Linked DNA regions of Rhodopseudomonas palustris. The protein of the gene in region 2 interacts with the protein of the main gene of each other region in a pairwise test. Links are inferred from orthologs where the notes say so. Each region holds a gene or a part of one and is shown on either strand. Other genes may lie near its edges.

Evidence for each region. The genes of interacting proteins can lie anywhere in the genome.
Region 1: the proteins of hflK (region 2) and ftsH interact in binary tests that used the Escherichia coli proteins (3 or more experiments, as listed by UniProt). The link is inferred for Rhodopseudomonas palustris from one-to-one orthologs.

Annotation. Positions count from the first base shown.
Region 1 is NZ_CP140155.1:362,514-367,226, reverse strand. The notes cover bases 244-3,117. They hold ftsH (ATP-dependent zinc metalloprotease FtsH), read right to left. Parts: upstream 2,702-3,117; coding sequence 785-2,701; downstream 244-784. Other genes in these bases: tilS (tRNA lysidine(34) synthetase TilS), read right to left, coding at 2,912-3,117; SR870_RS01660 (Acg family FMN-binding oxidoreductase), read right to left, coding at 244-657. In the rest of the region: more of SR870_RS01660, read right to left, coding at 1-243; more of tilS, read right to left, coding at 3,118-3,952; tol-pal system protein YbgF, read right to left, coding at 4,006-4,713. UniProt on the Escherichia coli protein: Acts as a processive, ATP-dependent zinc metallopeptidase for both cytoplasmic and membrane proteins. Plays a role in the quality control of integral membrane proteins.
Region 2 is NZ_CP140155.1:2,091,838-2,097,937, forward strand. The notes cover bases 1,990-4,847. They hold hflK (FtsH protease activity modulator HflK), read right to left. Parts: upstream 4,073-4,847; coding sequence 2,906-4,072; downstream 1,990-2,905. Other genes in these bases: hflC (protease modulator HflC), read right to left, coding at 1,990-2,909; SR870_RS09480 (dihydrofolate reductase), read right to left, coding at 4,226-4,741; SR870_RS09485 (hypothetical protein), read right to left, coding at 4,738-4,847. Outside these bases: SR870_RS09460 (Do family serine endopeptidase), read right to left, coding at 1-1,438; SR870_RS09465 (DUF2065 domain-containing protein), read right to left, coding at 1,633-1,833; more of hflC, read right to left, coding at 1,965-1,989; more of SR870_RS09485, read right to left, coding at 4,848-5,109; SR870_RS09490 (hypothetical protein), read right to left, coding at 5,088-5,501; SR870_RS09495 (thymidylate synthase), read right to left, coding at 5,507-6,100.

The DNA of each region.
Region 1 (4,713 bases), 1.7 Mb from region 2 along the record:
CAGTTCGGCAAGGAACGTCGGATCGGCGAATTGTGCCGTGTTGCCGGCAATTATCAGCGAAGCAACGGCATTGATCGCCGGACGCTCGGTCAACAGCACGATATCGACGCCGTCGCCACGCCCGGCCGCGGCGAGCAAATCCAGATCGGCCGGGGCGATATTACGCCCGTCGTACAGGCCGCGGCTGCATTGGCGTCCGACGATCGCTGCCGCCAATACTGAGGGCGCGGAGGCACCCCGCGGGAGATCGATCCTCACCCGTCCGTCTTCGTCGACAGGCCGCACGGTCGCGGACAGACCGAACACCGGCGCTGCCTGCACGATGTTCTCGGTGGCGGCGCCGAGGCTGGCGAACAGATGATGGTCGTCCGGATCAACCACCGGACAGCGACGGGAAAAATCCGGAACGATGGCGAGCGCGGAGTCGCCGAGTACGAAGCGCCACGGCTGGGTGTTGTGGCTGCTCGCCGCGAGCGTGGCGCAGCGCACCAGTTCGGAAAGCGCAGCCGAGCCGGAGAGGTCCACGTTCAGCGGCCGCCGAATCCCGGCTGCGGCCTCGCGCCATTGACCGACGCCCTGCCTCGACCACAGCACGGCGCCAGTGGCAGCGGCTGCAACAGTTGCAGCGCCCCCTATCACGATCGACCGGCGGTTCATCGCGTGCTCCGCGCTGGGTCTGCACAACAGCACAGCCCTATCCGGGCGGAATTGTCCTTTGTCAACACGTCGATACGAAAACGCGGCCCGTCAGGGCCGCGTTTCAACTCGACCAGTCGCCCGGCGATTACGCCTGCGGCTGCGGCTCCAGGCCCGGATCGGGCCGCGGACGCGGCTTGCCGGCGGGCGGCACCGCGGAGGTGCGCGGGCCCGAGGGCTCCAGCACCGACTCGCGGTTCGGCTTCTTGCCGTTGATGAGATCGGTGATCTCGTCGCCGGTCAGCGTTTCGAACTCCAACAGGCCCTTGGCGAGCGCTTCGAGGTCGGCGCGCTTCTCGGTGAGAATGCGGGTCGCCTCGTTGTAGCCCTCTTCCACCAGCCGCTTGATCTCGGCGTCGATCTTCTGGACCGTCGCTTCCGACGCATTCTGAGTGCGCGACACCGACATGCCGAGGAACACCTCGTCCTGGTTCTCGCCGTAGGACACGGTCCCGAGTTCTTCCGACAGGCCCCAGCGCGTGACCATCATCCGGGCCAGGCGGGTCGCCTGCTCGATGTCGGACGACGCGCCGGAGGTCACCTTCTGACGGCCAAACACCAGCTCTTCGGCGACACGGCCGCCCATCATGATGGCGAGGCGCGAGGTCATCTGCTCCAGCGACATCGACAGCTTGTCGCGTTCCGGAAGCTGCATCACCATGCCGAGCGCACGGCCGCGCGGAATGATGGTGGCCTTGTGGATCGGGTCGGTGGCGATGACGTTGAGGCCGACGATGGCGTGACCGCCCTCGTGATAGGCCGTCAGCATCTTCTCTTCCTCGGTCATCACCAGCGACTTGCGCTCGGCGCCCATCATCACCTTGTCCTTGGCGTCCTCGAACTCGGCTTGCGTCACCATGCGCTTGTTGCGCCGGGCCGCCATCAAGGCCGCTTCGTTGACGAGGTTCATCAGGTCGGCGCCGGAGAAACCCGGGGTGCCGCGCGCGATGGTCTTGAGGTTGATATCCGGCGCCAGCGGCACCTTGCGGACATGCACCTTGAGGATCTGCTCGCGGCCGACCACGTCCGGATTGGGCACCACGACCTGACGGTCGAAGCGGCCGGGACGCAGCAGCGCGGGATCGAGCACGTCGGGCCGGTTGGTGGCCGCGATCAGGATCACGCCTTCGTTGGCCTCAAAGCCGTCCATCTCGACCAGCAACTGGTTCAGGGTCTGCTCGCGCTCGTCATTGCCGCCGCCGAGGCCGGCGCCACGATGACGGCCGACGGCGTCGATTTCGTCGATGAAGATGATGCAGGGCGCGTTCTTCTTGGCCTGCTCGAACATGTCACGGACGCGGGAGGCGCCGACGCCGACGAACATTTCGACGAAGTCCGAACCCGAGATCGTGAAGAACGGCACGTTGGCTTCGCCGGCGACCGCACGCGCGATCAGCGTCTTACCCGTACCGGGCGGACCGACCAGCAGCACGCCGCGCGGGATTCGTCCGCCGAGGCGCTGGAATTTTCCGGGATCGCGCAGAAACTCGACGATCTCCTGTAGGTCCTGCTTGGCTTCGTCGACGCCGGCGACGTCTTCGAACGTCACGCGGCCGTGGGCCTCCGTGAGCATTTTCGCGCGCGACTTGCCGAAGCCCATCGCCTTGCCGGCGCCGCCCTGCATCTGCCGCGACAGGAAGATCCACACGCCGATCAGCGCGATGAACGGCAGCCAGGAGACGAGCAGCGACACGAACCACGGCACGTTGTCGCCCGGCGGCTTCGCGGTGATCGCGACCTTGCCGTTGTACAGGCGCGTGACGAGCGACGGATCGTTCGGCGCGTAGGTCTGGAAGCTCGAGCCGTTGGTGAAGGTGCCGTGAATTTCCTGGCCCTGGATCACCACGTCGCGAACGTGATTCTGATCGACCTCGCTGAGTAGCTGCGAGAACGAGATATCCTGCGATGCAGTGCGCTGGCCGGGATTCTGGAAGAGCGTAAACAGCGCCAAAAGCAGCAAGACGATAATGACCCAGAGGGCGAAATTCCGCAGATTGGCGTTCATCGATCTTCCTTATCGGTCGCGCGGATCGCGATCCTTTAGCCCGGGTGCCGCGAGACTGTCCTCGGACCGGCCAATCCACAATCTAGGTGTCACACGGCCGCCTGCCAAGAGAACCGTTCAGGACTATTTAGCGCATTTCGGCCTTCCGAAGGCTCAAATCACGGAGAGTTCGGCCGCTGTCGGAGCCGTCGGAACGCGGATGCGAGCGGGTCAGCCCGTCTTCCGCCGCCGCATCGGCGCTGCGGCAAACTTCAGGCAAACTGGTGTCAAAGTGATTACGGCCCCGGCAAGCGTTTGTTTCAGCTTGATTTGCCCCGGTTTCGGGGCCGGCCTGGCGGCGGCCGATTGAAGCGCAGCGGCCAATGCCTCGACCTTGCCGAGTTCAGGCCGGCCTTCCCGGCCGGCGCGGCCGATCGCACGTAGCAACAACCGAATCCGGATTTCCGCGGCGAGTGCGTAAAATACCGAGGCGTCGAAGCTCTGCGGCGGGTGATCCGCGCTGCGCATCGCCAGGAACCGCTCCGCGCCATCGACCAGCAGCTCCAGCGCGGCCTCGGCGCGGGCGGCGCGGGCGGCCAGCCGCGCCAGATTGCGCGAATCGCATCCCTCGGCGGCCAGCAGCGGCATCAGTTCGCGCAGACGGGGGCGGGTGAACCGGGGATCGGCATTGCTCGGGTCGATCGCAAATCCGATCTTCGCCCTGTCGAGCGTCGCAACGAGGCGCCGTTTCGGCACGTCCAGCAACGGACGGACCAGCACCGCACCGTCGCGCACCGTCTCGCGCGGCATCGCGGCCAGGCCGGCGATGCCGCTGCCGCGGGACAGCCGCATCAGCACGGTCTCGGCCTGATCGTCGCGGGTGTGCGCGGTCATGATATGCGCGGCGCCGACCGCCTTCGCCACCTTGGCCAGCAGCCGATAGCGCGCCGCGCGCGCGGCCGCCGGCAATCCCGTGTTCGGCTTGTCGCCGGTCCAGCGCAGCGTCCGGTGCGGCAGATCGAGCTTGCGGGCGAGCTGCTTGACCGACCGCGCCTCGCGGGCCGCTTCCGGCCGCAGGCCGTGGTCGATGGTGACGACGAACAGCGCGGGCCCGCGCTTACGCGCCTTGCGCCAGCGCGCGGCGAGCCACATCAGCGCCAGCGAATCCGGACCGCCGGACACCGCGAGCACGATCGCGGGGACCGCCTTCCAGTCGGCGAACAGATCAGAAGCCTCGCGCGCCGAAATCGGCGCTTCGTCATTGCCGGACATCAGCGGCTCGATCCCTGGCGATTGGCACCGGCTCGGCCGGGGCTCTCGTCAGCCTAGCACTTGAGCTTCTTCTGCTCGGCGTCGACTGCCTTCTTCACGCCGGCCGACGCCTTCGGATATTTGCGGCCGATCTCGCCCAGCGCGGCGCAGGCGGCTTCCTTTTCCTTCAGCGCCGACAGCGACTGGCCGAGCCGCAGCAGCGCATCGGGCGCCTTCGCCGACTTCTCGTATTTGCTGGTGACCGCAAGGAAGGCTTCCGCCGCGTCGCGATACATCTGGCGCTGGAAGAAGCTCTCGCCCAGCCAGTATTGCGAATCCGGCGTCAGCGCGTCGTTGGGATATTTGCTCGCGAAGTTGCGCATCGTCTCCTCGGCGAGCGCGTAGTCGCGGCGCTGCATGTAGCCGATGCCGAGATCGAACTCGTCGCGTGGGCTGGCCGACGGCGGCAGCGTGGTCAATCCCGCCCCGCCCGTCGCGCGCGGCGCCTGCTGCGGCGGCGCGCCGGCGTCGGGATAGCGACCGCCGGGATTGTTCGACAGGTCGAGCGGCGCGCCCGCCACCCCACCCTGCTCGGCCGGGATCGGCAATTGTCCGCCACCGAGCGCACGCGGGACGCCGGGCGCCGCCGGATTCTGGCTCGGATCGAACGCATCGCCACGGCGGCGGCCTGTCGCCGGAGGCGCCACCGCCTGGTCCTGCACGATCGGCGCCTGCGGCTGCTGACCATAGACCGGCGCCTGCTGCGGCGGCTGGCCGTAGAC
Region 2 (6,100 bases):
AAAGCAATACCGACTTCTTGCCGTCCTTCTTGACCTGGTCGACCCGCTTCTTGATATCGGCGGCGCTGGTGACCGCCTCCTGCGCGACCTCGACGATCACGTCGCCGGCCGACAGCCGCTTCTCCGCGGCGTCGGAGCCGTTGTCGACCCCGACCACGACCACGCCCTTGACGCTGTCCTTGATCTTGTAGCGGCCGCGCAGGTCCTTCGACAGCGCGGCGAGGTCGAGCCCGAGCGCCTTCTGCGTCACCGGCTTTTCCGGTTCGGGTTGTGACTTGGCCGAGGCCGGCTGTGGCTTGGCGCCATCGTCGAGGCGGCCGAGCGTGACCTGCTTGGTCTCTTCCTTGCCCTTGCGGATGATCACCACGTCGACGGTCTTGCCGACCGCGGTGTCGGCGACCACGCGCGACAGATCCTTCGGCTCCTTGACGTCCTTGCCGTCGAACTTGACGACGACGTCGCCGGGCTCGATGCCGGCGGGCTTGGCCGGGCCCTTGTCGTCGATGCCGGCGACCAGCGCGCCACGCGCCGGCTTGATGTTGAGGCTCTCGGCGATCTCGTCGGTGACCTGCTGGATGCGCACGCCGAGCCAGCCGCGGCGCAGTTCGCCGAACTGCCGAAGCTGATCGACGACGCCGACCACGGTCTTCGACGGCACCGCGAAGCCGATGCCGATCGAGCCGCCGGACGGCGAGATGATCAGCGTGTTGACGCCGATGACTTCGCCGTCGAGGTTGAACAGCGGGCCGCCGGAATTGCCGCGATTGATCGCCGCGTCGGTCTGGATGTAGCTGTCATACGGCCCGGAATTGATGTCGCGATTGCGCGCCGAGACGATGCCGGCGGTGACCGTGCCGCCGAGCGAGAACGGATTGCCGATCGCCACCACCCATTCGCCGAGCCGCAGCTTGTCACTGTCGCCGAACTTCACCGCCACCAGCGGCTTGTTGGCCGGCGGCTTGAACTTCAGCACCGCGAGATCCGTCTTCTTGTCCACGCCGACCAGCTCGGCCTTGATCTTGGTGCCGTCGTTCATGATCAGGTTGATCTCGTCGGCGTCGGCGATGACGTGATTGTTGGTCACGGCAATGCCTGCGGTGTCGACGATGAAACCCGAGCCGAGCGAGTTGGTCTTGCGCGGGCCGCCGCCCTTCTCGCCGCGGCGGTTCTTGAAGAAGTCCTCGAAGAACTCCTCGAACGGCGAGCCCGGCGGCAGATTCGGCTTGGCGCTGTTGCCCTCGCTGGGCGCGCTCTTGGCCTCGACCGTCTGGGTGGTCGAGATGTTGACCACGGCGTCGATGACCTTCTCGGCGACGTCCGCGATGCCCTCGGGGCCGCGGGCCTGCGCCGGGGCCGCGGTCAAGGCGGCGGCGCCGAGGCACAGCGCCGCCAGCAAAGGCCTGATCCGGAAGCTCAAGGCGGTGATCGCAACGGGCATGATGGGGGCGTCTCCTGCATCGAGGCCGGGCGCCTTGGGCGCTGCCGCTTGAAAACTCTGCGTCCGATCCGGGAACCGGGGCAAGCATCGGAATCGTTCGAAACTACCCCATCCGCAACACCGATTGCGGCGAAAAACGGACGTCCCTGCTCACGATGCCGTTGAAAACTGTCCGATCGCGCGCCTCCGCGAGGTCAGCGGCGGACCACCCAGATCAGGATCAGGCCGAGCACGGCCGAGACGATGCCGACCACGCGCAGCACGTTGTCGGGAGTCGCCAACGCGCTTTTCATGGCGCGACGCATCCAGCTCGGGCTCGCGGCGAAGATCAGGCCTTCCAAAACGAACAACACACCCACCCCGATCAGGAGGTCGGCGAACGCGAAAGACCCCATGCGACTGTATCCCCCGGCCGGGAATCTCGCCCGACAGCCATTATCGACGAAGCGCAGGCCGCGGCCTGCGCTTCTGATTTCGGCGCTGTTCTAGAGCAATTCCGTGTCTGATGAAATCAGAACCGGAAACGCTAGCGTGGCGCGGCAGCCGGTTCCGGCGCAGCCTGCGCCGCACCCGGCGCCGCAGTCGCCGGCCGTGTCGCGGGCCTGCCGGACGAATTGGCGAAGAAGCGGAAGAACTCCGAATCGGGCCGCAGCAGGAAGCGGGTGTCCGAGCTCTTCAGCGACTGATCGTAGGCCGTCATCGACCGATAGAACGAGAAGAACTCCGGGTCCTTGCCGTAAGCAGCCGCGAACAGACGGTTGCGCTCGGCGTCGCCGGAACCGCGGATTTCTTCAGCCTGCGAATTCGCCTCGGCCACGATCACCGTGGCCTCACGGTCGGCCTTGGAGCGGATCTCCTGCGCCTTCTGTCCGCCCTGGGCGCGGAACTCGGCCGCCTCGCGCTGACGTTCCGTCTGCATCCGCTGATACACCGCCTGGCTGTTCTGATCCGGCAGATCGGCGCGGCGGATGCGGACATCGATGACCTCGATGCCGTAGCCATCCGCCTCGCGGTCGAGCTGGGCCCGAATCCGCTGCATCAGGCCCTCGCGCTCGTCGCGCACCACCTGAATGAAGGTGACCTCGCCGAGCACACGACGCAATGCCGCGTTCAACAGCGTGGTCAGCTGGATGTTTGCGGCCGGGATCGACCCGATGCTCTGGTAGAAGCGCAACGCGTTTTTGATGCGGTAGCGGGCGAACGCATCGACCACGAGCCGCTTCTGATCCGAAGCGATCACTTCCTGCGACGGATTTTCGAGGTCGAGAATCCGCTTGTCGATGCTGATCACGGTGTCGATGAACGGCGCCTTGAAGTGAAGCCCCGGTTCAGTGACGACTCGCACCGGCTCGCCGAGCCGGACCAGCAACACCTGCTCGGTCTGGCGGACGGTGAACAACGACGACCAGCCGACGATGATCGCCACGAGCAGGACGATCAGGGCAACGATACCTGCGATTCCGGCCTTCATCGGTTGCCTCCGCCCTGGGTCTGCTGGTTCTGCGGCGGCGTCGGTGTGGCCGGCGCCGTGCGGCGCGGGCTCAGCTCACTCAGCGGCAGATACGGCACGATGCCCTGGCCTCCCCCGGGGCCCGACCCCGAATCGTAAACCAGCTTCTCGGCAGGGCCGAGCACGCGCTCCATGGTTTCGAGATAGATCCGCTGACGGGTCACGTCGGGAGCCTTCCTGTATTCTTCATAGACGTCGAGGAAGCGCGCGCTCTGGCCCTTGGCCTCGGCAACCGCCTGGCCTTTGTAGCCCTCGGCCGCCTGGATGATCTGCGCGCCGCGACCTCTGGCGTCGGGGATGACGCGGTTGGCGTAAGTCTGCGCTTCGTTCTGCAGACGCTCGAGGTCGGCGCGCGCAGCCTGGACGTCGCGGAACGCGTCGATGACCTGCTGCGGCGGATCCACCTTCTGCATCTGCACCTGCTGCACCAGAACGCCGGCGCCGTAGCCGTCGAGCGTCTTCTGCATCAGTTCCTGCACGCCGCTCTCGATCGTGGTCCGGGCGCCGGTCAGGATCGGCTGGATGTTGGAGCGGCCGATCACTTCGCGCATCGCGCTTTCGGCGACCGCCTTCACGGTGCCTTCCGGGTTCTGGATGTTGAACAGGAAGTTGCCGACACCGTCGGGCTTGATTCGCCACAACACGGCGAAATCGACGTCGACGATGTTCTCGTCGCCGGTCAGCATCAGGCTTTCCTCGGGCACGTCGCGTGCCGTCGTGCCGCGCCGGGCCGGATCGTTGATCAGCGTCATGCCGATGCTGATCGTCGACACGCGCAGCGCCTTCGGCAGCAACACGGTCTCGATCGGATACGGCAGATGATAATTCAGACCGGGCTGCACGGTGCGGACGTGCTTGCCGAAGCGCAGCACGACGCCGAGCTCTTCGGACTGCACCCGGAAGAAGCCGGACAGGCCCCAGATCGTCAAGGCGCCGAGCACCGCGATGGCGATGCCGAGACTGCTGAAATAACCGCCGGGAAGCAATTGCTGCAGCCGGTCCTGGCCGCGACGGAGCAGATCTTCCAGGTCAGGCGGCCGCGGTCCCGATGGTTGCGGTCCGGAGCCCCAAGGACCCTTCGGGCCAGAACCCCAGGGTCCTCCGCCTTGATTCTTCCACGGCATCAATAGTCTCCTCAGCGGTCCGGCGAACGTGCGGACCCCAATTCGTGCACGGCTTTATAGGGGACAGGCCCGGCAGGCACAACGCGCGTCGTCACATGTCGCGAGCTAAGCCCTGACGCAATTTTGTCAATGTGGATCGCGCCGCGCTCAAGGTTAACGTGCAGTGCAGCGTCGATAGGTCACATATGAGACATCGGCGCTGTCCTGAGGTCCAGCGGCGTGGCGTGTCCGCGCGAGCTCCTCCCACTGCGTCGGATCGAGCGCCGGGAAACTGGTATCGCCTTGCGGGCTGGCGTGTACCTCGGTCAATTCGATACGCGAGGCGCAAGGCAGCCAGTGCGCGTAGATTTCCGCCCCGCCGATCACCGCGATTTCGGTGGCAAAACGCCGCAGCGCGTCGCCGGCAGCGACCTGCTCCGCGGCATCGAACGACGTCGCGACCACCACGCCGTCCGCCTGGAAATGCGGGTCACGGGTCACCACGATGTTGGTTCGACCCGGCAATGGCCGGCCGATCGACTGATAGGTCTTGCGGCCCATGATCACCGGCTTGTTCAGCGTGAGCTGCTTGAAGCGCTGCAGATCGGATTTGAGCCGCCAGGGAATGGCGTTGCCCTGCCCGATCACGCCGTTGTCGGCGACCGCGACGATGAGGACGATGGGGATCATGCCGCGGGACGCAGAACGTAAGCTTCGTCCACGTAGGTGCCGTTACGATAGGCGCCACGGACTCGACCATCGGGCGATGAAACAGACTTTACTGCTTGGACGATCGGATTGTCCCGCTTGACCACCGAATACCGCAAGTCGTGCCGGCCGGGAAGTTCGTCGCGATGATCCACGATCGTCTGAGCCACGCGAATAGTCTCGTCCAATGTGTCACCACCTCGATCGAGAGGCACAATGTAGAGACGTCCGCGCCCCTCGTCGTCCAGGGCCCAAATCGCGGTCTCGACCAGAAATCCGTCTCGCTCGAGAAGGTCGAGCAAGTGGCGAGCGGTCTCGAACTCCTCTGCTACAGCTTGCTGCGCAACCATGGGAGAATACCTCCTTCGATAGCTCGTACCAGATTGGAGGCATCGTCTGATCCGATGTCTCCATAGCGACTAGCTTCATCCCAACCCGCCACAATCTGCCAATACCCCTCGAATTCGGCGTTGAGCTGCCTGCGAGACTTGAGCTCGTCCTCCAGACGACAAAGCTTTACGAGCTTGATAAGATCGTGAGTGAACACATCCCTCACAAGGACTCTGTCAGGCAGCGTATCGGCATTGAATTGTGACGACAAGATCGCCTTCAGCGTCAGTTCGATCGCATATCCAGCTAGGTAATAGGCGTTTCCGCTGCTGCCCGCGTCCAGCAGAAGCTTGGCATCGTGCAGTTTTGCGTCGGACAGAGCGACCAACCGGGCTTTGCTGATTTCGACCATGACCGCTACACCGCCACCTCCGCCTTGATGTGCGGGTGCGGGTCGTAGCCCTGCAGCGTGAAGTCCTCGTAGCGGAAGCCGAAGATGTCGGTGACGGCGGGATCGATCGTCATCACCGGCAGCGCGCGCGGCGCGCGGGTCAGCTGCAGTCGCGCTTGCTCGAGGTGGTTGGAATACAGATGCGCGTCGCCCAGCGTGTGAACGAAATCCCCGGGCTGCAGGCCGGTCACCTGCGCCACCATCATCGTCAGCAGCGCGTAGGACGCAATGTTGAACGGCACGCCGAGAAACGCATCGGCGGAACGTTGATACAACTGGCACGACAGCTTGCCGTTCGCGACGTAGAACTGGAACAGGCAGTGGCATGGCGGCAGCGCCATCTTCTCGACATCCGCCGGGTTCCACGCGGTAACGATCAGCCGCCGCGAATCCGGGTTGCGCTTGATCATGTCGACCACGCCCGCGATCTGGTCGATGCTGCCGCCGTCGGCGGTCGGCCAGGACCGCCATTGCGCGCCGTAGACCGGGCCGAGATCGCCGTTGGCGTCCGCCCATTCGTCCCAGATCGTGACGCCGTGATCGCGCAGATATTTGATGTT